Regions from separate parts of the Flexivirga oryzae genome, predicted to be linked through region 1. Evidence: predicted binding sites of a transcription regulator. Region 1 holds the regulator's gene; the other holds the start of a gene.
The links. The regulator Rex, encoded in region 1, represses fermentation and respiration genes when NADH is low (regulators of the CRP and FNR family bind a similar motif). The targets are predictions, from matches to a motif close to CTTGTGAANNNNTTCACAAG.
Positions count from the first base shown of each region.

Region 2: a site for Rex is predicted at 1,993-2,012, ahead of benA (benzoate 1,2-dioxygenase large subunit). Genes of this name have one in related genera too.

Region 1 covers NZ_JACHVQ010000002.1:302,403-306,611, forward strand. Annotated here, with positions in the region: gene hemC (hydroxymethylbilane synthase) at 1-520, opposite strand, end outside; gene FHU39_RS14420 (glutamyl-tRNA reductase) at 517-1,815, opposite strand; gene FHU39_RS14425 (redox-sensing transcriptional repressor Rex) at 1,812-2,483, opposite strand; gene FHU39_RS14430 (glutaredoxin family protein) at 2,896-3,159, opposite strand; gene FHU39_RS25000 (lysophospholipid acyltransferase family protein) at 3,162-4,209, opposite strand, start outside.
Region 2 covers NZ_JACHVQ010000001.1:2,089,905-2,094,113, reverse strand. Annotated here, with positions in the region: gene FHU39_RS09800 (enolase C-terminal domain-like protein) at 1-984, opposite strand, end outside; gene FHU39_RS09795 (LysR substrate-binding domain-containing protein) at 981-1,898, opposite strand; gene benA (benzoate 1,2-dioxygenase large subunit) at 2,126-3,496, shown strand; gene benB (benzoate 1,2-dioxygenase small subunit) at 3,500-4,030, shown strand; gene benC (benzoate 1,2-dioxygenase electron transfer component BenC) at 4,041-4,209, shown strand, end outside.

The sequences.
Region 1 (4,209 bases):
GGCGGCCGAGCCGCGCCAGGCCGGCGCGGGCCAGCACCACCGCGTCGACCTCGCCGCTGCGCACCAGGCCGATGCGTGAGTCGACGTTGCCGCGGATGTCGCGGAAGGTCAGCCCGAGACCGAGGGCCGCCAGCTGCGCGACGCGGCGCGGCGAGCCGGTGCCGACGACCGCGCCCTGCGGCAACTCGCCCAGGGTGAGGCCGTCACGCGCGACCAGGACGTCACGTGCGTCCTCGCGCGGCGGTATGGCGGCAATCGTCAGACCACCGGCCGGTGCGGTCGGTAGGTCCTTGAGCGAGTGCACGGTGAGGTCTATCCGGTTGTCGCGCAGGGCGTTCCGGATCGCGGTGGCGAAGACCCCGGTGCCGCCGAGCTGGCTCAGCGAGGCGCGGTTGGTGTCCCCTTCGGTGACGATCTCCACGATCTTGACCTCGTGGCCGAGCGCACGCAGCCGGTCGGCGATCAGGCCGGTCTGCGTCAACGCCAGCTTGCTGCGGCGGCTGCCGACACGAATCCTCATCGGCCACCTCCAGCGGCTTCGCCGTGGGGAATCTGGGAGACGCGCGACTCGTGCGGGTTCAGGTCGAAGAGGGTCCGCAGCAGCGCGGCGTAGTCCTGGCCGCCCTGCTCCTCCCCCGCGAGCTGCTTGATGCGGACGGTCGGCGTGTGCAGGATCTTCTCGACCACGCGGTGCACGGTCATCTGGACCTGTGCCTCGTCGTGCTCGGACAGCTCGACCCGCTGGGCGAGTCGGGTCAGTTCGGCGGCGACGACGTCGGCGGCGCGGGCGCGCAGCTCGGCAACCGCGGGTGCGACGGCTGCGGCACGGCGCGCGACGAGGAATTCGGCGACCTCCGCGCTGACCAGGTCGTGCGCGGCGGCCAGTTGGGTCTTCTCGGCGTCGTCCGTGACGGAGGCGTTGAGGTCCTCCAGCGAGATGAGGGTGATGCCGGGCAGGTCGGCGAGTGCCGGGTCGATGTCCCGCGGCAGGGCGAGATCGACCAGCAGGGTGGCCTTCTCGGATGTGTCGACGTTGTCCAGGTCGAGGACGTGGCCGACGGCGCCGGTGCAGGAGATCACCAGGTCGGCCTCCGCGACGGCGGCGGTCAGCTGCGTCCAGTCCCCCGCGACACCGCCGGTCGCCTCCGCGAGCCGGGCGGCCTTGGCGGGGGTGCGGTTGATGATCGTGAGGTTGCCGACCCCCGCACGCGCCAGGGTGTGCGCGGCCAGCCCGCTCATCGCGCCCGCCCCGACGACGAGGGCGCGTTGCGCACTGAGCTCGCCGAGGGTGGACTGCGCGAGGTCGAGGGAGCGCTCGACGAGGGACCGGCTGACCGAGTCGATGTCGGTCTCGGTGTGCACCCGCTTGCCGACCCGCAGTGCGTGCTGCATGAGCGCGGACAGGGACGGGTCGAGGTGGTCGCCCTCCTGGGCGGCGCGCAGGGCGTCCCGCAACTGGCCGAGGATCTGCGCCTCTCCGACGGCGACGGAGTCGAGACCCGACGCGACCTGGAAGGCGTGTGCGACCGCACGGTCCTCGAAGTGGACGTAGAGGTGCTCGCGCAGCTGCGGCACGGCCAGTCCGGTTGCGACGGCAAGGGATTCGGTGATGCCGGTGACCGCACCGTGGAACGTCTCCACGTCGGCGTAGATCTCGACCCGGTTGCAGGTGGACACCACGACCGTGGCGTTGACGTGCTCGTTGCGCTCGAGGGCGACCTCGAAGTCGTCGATCCGGTCGGCGCTGAGGGCCACCTGCTCGAGGAGTTCGACGCCGCTGGTGCGGTGCGACATACCGATCACGATCAGGCTCATCGAGCGTCACCCCACTTGCCGAACTCGTCGTCCCGGCCACGCTGTTCGTGGAAGGCGAGGATCTGCAGCTCGGTGGCCAGGTCGACCTTGCGGACCTCGACCCCGGGCGGGACGGTGATCATGCACGGCGCGAAGTTGAGGATGGATCGGACACCGAGTGCGATCGCCTGGTCGGCGGCCTGTTGCGCGGCGTGCGGCGGGGTCGCCAGCACCGCGATGATGCTCTCGGGCGCCTGCTGGGCCAGCTCGGCGAAGTCGATCACCTGCAGTCCGGCGATCTCGGTGCCGATGATCGCCGGGTCCTCGTCGACCAGCCAGCGGACGCTGAAGCCGCGGGTCGCGAAGCCGCCGTAGGCCGCGAGCGCGTGACCCAGGTTGCCCATCCCGATGATCGCGACGGACCAGTCGTGGTGCAGGCCGAGTTCGCGGGAGATCTCCTCCGAGAGGCGCTCGACGTCGTAGCCGACACCGCGCACGCCATACGATCCGAGGTGGGAGAGGTCCTTGCGCAGTCCCGCGGAGCGGACGCCGGCCGCCTCGGCGAGTTCTTCGGAGGAGACGACCTCGACGCCCCGGGAGTCCAGGGCCGCCAGAGCACGCAGGTAGAGCGGTAGCCGAGCCACGGTGGCTTCGGGAATCTCCCGACGGGCGGCCGATGCGGTGCTCACTGGCGCTTCGACTCCTCATGCGTCTCGGGCAGGCGTATACCAAACGCCGGCCACAGAGGATCAATGACCCCCTGACTCTAGGTCTTTGTGAACGCGGGCACAAAGTCGCAAATTCCCGGCAAAAGTGCTAGGCGGGGGTCGGGTCGTGCCGCGAGAGCCGCTCGTGATAGCGGAACTCCGCACGGCACAACGATTTCGGCCGTGTTCGGGCAGCCGCGGCGCCGGACCGCACCCGGTCGTCATCTACCGTCGAGTAGCCGTTCGCGCCGCCCGTCCCGCAGGTCCCCCGCACCCATTTCGCCGAGAGGCTCACAAACGACCGACAGGACACGTAAATTCGCGACTCCGAGGCCGTGCATGGGCGGTTTTCTGGGCCCCTCGGTGCGTTGCTGAGCCTGTCGGCATGGTGGGGTCAGCGTTTGCCGAAGATCCCGCGCCGGGCGAGCGCCTTGCGCAGCCGCTGCTCGTCGACCCGCCAGTAGTCGTGCTGCTTGCCGTCGACCAGGGTCACCGGGATCTGTTCGGCGTATGTCGCGAGCAGCTCGGGCTCCTCCAGGATGTTGCGCTCGGTGAAGCTCTCCCCGGTGTCCGCGCAGACCCGCTCGATCACCGCACGCGCCTGGTCGCACAGGTGGCAGTCGGGCTTGCCGATGAGGGTGATGCGCGGGGTCGTCATACCTAGAAGAAGACCGAACGACGTTGCAGCAACAGCGAATAGAGCGACTGCTGGATCGTTTCGCGGACCTGGTCGGTGAGGTCGAAGACCAGCATCGGGTCGTCGGCGGCGGCCGCACCGTAGGAGTCCGTCGCGATCGGCTCGCCGAACTCGATGATCCACTTGCTGGGCAACGGGATCAGCCCGGCCAGCCCGAACAGCGGGAACAGCGGGGTGATCGGGAAGTAGGGGAAGCCGAGCAACCGGGCCAGGCCCTTGAGGTTGCCGATCATCGGGAAGATCTCCTCCGCGCCGACGATCGAGCACGGGATGATCGGGACCTCGGCGCGCAGCGCAGCCGCGACGAACCCGCCGCGCCCGAAACGCTGCAGCTTGTAACGCTCGGCGAACGGCTTGCCGACGCCCTTGAACCCCTCGGGGAAGACGGCGACCAGCTCACGCTGGGCGAACAGCCGCTCGATGTCCGGGTTGGATGCCAACGTGGTGCCCGCCTTGCGGCTGAACTCACCGATCAGCGGCGACTCGAAGACCAGGTCGGCACCGAGCATGCGCACGTGCCGGTGCCTGGGGTGTTCGTCGTGAATGGCGACCTGGGTCATCAGCCCGTCGACCGGCAGCGTGCCGGAGTGGTTGGCCACGACCAGCGCCGGCCCGTCGTCCGGGATGTTCTCGACGCCACGCACCTCGACACGGAACCAGCGCTTGTAGAGCGGGCGCAGGATCGGCAGCCAGACCTTCTCGGTGAACTCGGGGTCGAACCCGAAGTCGTCGATCTCGTAGTCGCCGGTCAGCCGGCGACGCACGAACGCCAGCGCCGCGGCGATCCGCTGCTCGAGGTCCTCGCCCTCGATGCCGACCATCGAACCCGCCTTGCGCAGCGCCTCGATCAGCAGGTTGACCAGGCCCTCGAAGTCGCCCGGCCGCAGCGCGGGTGTTGCGGTGTTCTGCTCCGGGGCCTCCGGCGGGTCGGGCACCACCCGCAACGGCGAGGTCGCCGCGTCATACGCCGGTCGGTCCGGGCGGCGACCCGCACTGTGTCGTGCCGCCGCG
Region 2 (4,209 bases), on a different contig from region 1:
GCTCATGTCCAGGAAGTTGGACAGCTCGCCGGCCCTCTTGGAGGTGAGCTCGTATGCCGACCCGAACGCCACCGCGCAGGCGGTGCCGACCTGACCGTCGATCTGGTTGCCGATGACGACCTCGAGACCCAGACCCTCGGCAAGGTGGTGGATACGACGGCTGTCGGTGAAGCCGGTGCGAGCGGTCTTGATGGAGATCGCGGTCGCCGAGCCGCCGAGGACCTCCCGGGTGACATCGGCGGCAGTGGGTACGGACTCGTCGGCGATGAACGGCACGTCGACCTTCCCGACGAGCCATCGTCGGCCGAGCACGTCGTCGGCCGGATTGAGTTCCTCGGCGAAGAGCAGGTCGAGGTCGGCCATCGAGCGCATCGCGCGCAACGACTCCGAGGCGGTCCATCCGCGATTGCCGTCGACATACAGCTCAACGCCGTCGCCGAACCGTTCGCGCAGGGCGCGGACCACCGCCGTGTCGAGTTCCACCGGGCGGCGGCCGACCTTCACCTTGAAGGTGCGTATGCCGTAGGTGTCGACCATCTTCTCGGCTTCCGCGACCATCGCGACCGCCTCGTCGAAACCCAGCATGTGGCTGACCCGCATGCGGTCGGTGAACCCGCCGAGCAGCTCGGTCACCGGCAGGCCCAGGGTCTTGCCGAGTGCGTCCCACATCGCCATGTCGATCGCGGCCTTCGCCGTGGGGTTGCCGATGGTGCGCGCGAGCCGGCCGCGTGCCACCTCCCGCTCCAGCAGCGTGAGGCCGATCAGCTGGGGGGCGAAGATCGTCTCGATGATGGTGACGATGCCGGCCTGGGTCTCGCCGTAGGTGAACGGGCGCGGCGGCGCCTCGGCCACACCGACGACGCCGTCGTCGGTGTGCACTCGGACGAGCACGTGCTCGGCTGCGTGCACCTCGCCGCTGGCGAACCGCAGCGCCTTGTTGTAGGGGATCGCGAATGGGATCGCTTCAATAGCAGTGATTTTCACGCCTTCTCCTGAATCGAAGCAGTGGCGGGGACAGCGTAGAAGTCGTGGGAGTCCAGGGTGTCCAGCACGGACGAAACCAGCGGGGACGGCTCGTCGGTGCGCCACGCGAGTGAGAGGTCGATGCCGTCGGCCCCTTGCACGTCACGGAAGACGACCCCCTGCAGCTGCATGCTGCGGACCGACTCAGGCGCCAGGGTGACCCCGAGACCGGCGCCGACCAGGGCGAGTGAGGCGGCGGTGCTGACCGCGCGCTGGGTGATGGTGGGGGTGAACCCGGCACGGCGGCAGCTGGTGACCATCGCCTCGTAGACGACCGACCGGGTGTCGGCATACGCCACGAACTCCTCCGGCGCGAGATCGGCTATCTCCAGCCCGGACTCCTGCGCGAGGCGGTGGTCGGCCGGGAGGGCCAGGATGAGCGGCTCGTCGAGGATGTGCCGGGTCTCGATCCCGTCCTCGAGCACCGGTGACCGGAGCACACCGAGGTCGAGTCGACCGTCCAGCAGGAGCTCCACCTGAGTGGGGGTGAGCAGGTCGGTCTGCACCTCCAGGGCAACCGCAGGATGCACCGCGCGGATCAGCCGGGTCAGTCGTGACATCTGGGTGTACGCGCTCGTGCCGGTGAAGCCCAGCCGGAGCAGGCCGCTGTGCCCGGTGGCGATGTTGCGTGCGCCGGTCACCGATGCGTCGAGGTCACCGAGGATGCGACGGACCTCCTGATGGAAGAAGGCTCCGGCGTCGGTCAGCTCGACGCTGCGTGTGGTCCGGGTGAACAGCTGCACACCCAGGTCGGATTCGAGGCGCCGGATCGCCTGGGACAGGGCCGGCTGGGCGAGGTGCAGACGCTCGGCCGCCTGCCCGAAATGGCACAGGTCGGCGACTGCGTCGAAGTAGCGCAACTGCCGCAGATCCATCGGGTCCGGCCTCCTGTCAGCGTGTGATGCGGGTCATGTTCACCAGCCACGCTAGTCGCGAGATTCAGGCAACACAATGACTAAGTTCTGGGTGATTGATAACGCGTACACATGTAATCCGGTACCGATCCAGCACTAGGTATTTGCCTGGTGTGACGTCCGCCACGGTGTGGTGAAGTGCTGAAACGGCACCGAACTGAGACACCTGGAGGACCGACGTGACCGAGATGCTGGAACGACTGAGCGGCAAGTTGGACAACGCAGTCATCGACGACCCGGACACCGGCACCTTCCGGGCCAACCGCCGGATCTTCACCGATGAGGAGATCTTCGAGCTGGAGATGAAGCACATCTTCGAGGGGAACTGGATCTACCTCGCCCACGAGAGTCAGATCGCCGATCCGGGTGACTACTTCACGACATACATCGGTCGGCAGCCGATCGTGATCACCCGGTCCAAGGACGGCCGGCTGAACTGCCTCATCAACGCGTGTGCGCACCGCGGCGCGATGCTGTGCCGACGCAAGACCGACAACCGGCCCACCCTGACCTGTCCCTTCCACGGCTGGACGTTCCGCAACGACGGCACGCTGCTGAAGGTGAAGGACCCCGATGACGCGGGATACCCGGATTGCTTCAACACCGGGGGTTCCCACGACCTGACGAAGGTCGCGCGGTTCGACTCCTACCGGGGTTTCCTCTTCGGCAGTCTCAACCCGGACGTCAGCAGTCTCGCCGAGCACCTGGGCGACGCGACGAAGGTGATCGACATGCTCGTCGACCAGTCCCCGGACGGGCTCGAGGTGTTGCGCGGCTCCTCGACCTACACCTACGACGGCAACTGGAAGGTGCAGGCCGAGAACGGCGCCGACGGCTATCACGTCACCGCCACGCACTGGAACTACGCGGCCACGACCTCGCGACGCAACACCGGTGAGTCGAAGAACACCACCAAGACCCTGGACGCCGGCCAATGGGGCAAGTCCGGTGGCGGCTACTGGTCCTATCCGAACGGTCACCTGTGCCTGTGGACCTGGGCGGGTAACCCGCAGGACCGGCCGCTGTGGGACAAGATGGACGAACTGAAGGAGAAGTTCGGCGACGCCAAGGGCCAGTTCATGGTCACCGGGTCACGCAACCTGTGCCTCTACCCGAATGTCTACCTGATGGACCAGTTCTCCACGCAGATAAGGTATTTCAGGCCCATCGCGCCGGACAAGACCGAGGTCACGATCTACTGCATCGCGCCGAAGGGGGAGAGCGCCGAGTCACGCGCCTGGCGCATCCGGCAGTACGAGGACTTCTTCAACGCCTCCGGTATGGCGACCCCGGACGACCTGGAGGAGTTCCGCTCCTGCCAGCTCACCTTCCGGGCGACCGCCGCGCCGTGGAACGACATGAGCCGCGGGGCGCAGCACTGGATCACCGGGCCGGACGAGGTCGCCAAGTCGCTCGGCATGGACGGCGTCGTCTCCGCGGGTGCGAAGAACGAGGACGAGGGCCTCTATCCGATCCAGCACGGCTACTGGCTGGAGACGATGCGCGCCGCGGTCGCTGCCGAGGAAGCAGCGACGACATCGCAGACGAAGGAGGCCTGAGCAATGAGCACCGTGGAAACGACTGCGAACGCGACTGGTTCGGCACTGATCACCCAGAACATCATCGAGCAGTTCCTCTACCGCGAGGCGCGCTACCTGGACGACCGACAGTTCGAGAAGTGGCTCGGCTGCTACGCGGACGACGTCGTCTACTGGATGCCCGCATGGGGCGACGACGACCTGTTGACCGAGGACCCGCAGACCGACATCTCGCTGATCTACTACGGCAACAAGGGCGGACTGGAGGACCGGGTCTTCCGGATCCGCACCGAGCGGTCCTCGGCGACCTCGCTGCCCGAACCGCGCACCAGCCACAACATCAGCAACGTCGAGGTGATCGAGCGCCGCGGTGACATCGTCGACGTGCGCTTCAACTGGCACACGATGTACTTCCGCTACAAGACGATCGACCCCTACTACGGGACGTCCTTCTACACGATCGACTTCTCCGCGGAGCAACCGCTGATCCGCCGCAAGACCGTGGTCCTGAAGAACGACTACATCCACCACGTCGTCGACATCTACCACATCTGAGCGAGCTGCCATGTCTGTCACCGACACCACCGCACCGCCGAGCCACCAGGTGGCGCTGTCCTTCGAGGACGGCGTGACCCGCTTCATCACCTGTCGGCCCGACCAGACCGTCGCCGACGCGTCGTACCGGCAGCGGATCAACATCCCACTGGACTGCCGGGACGGTGCGTGCGGCACCT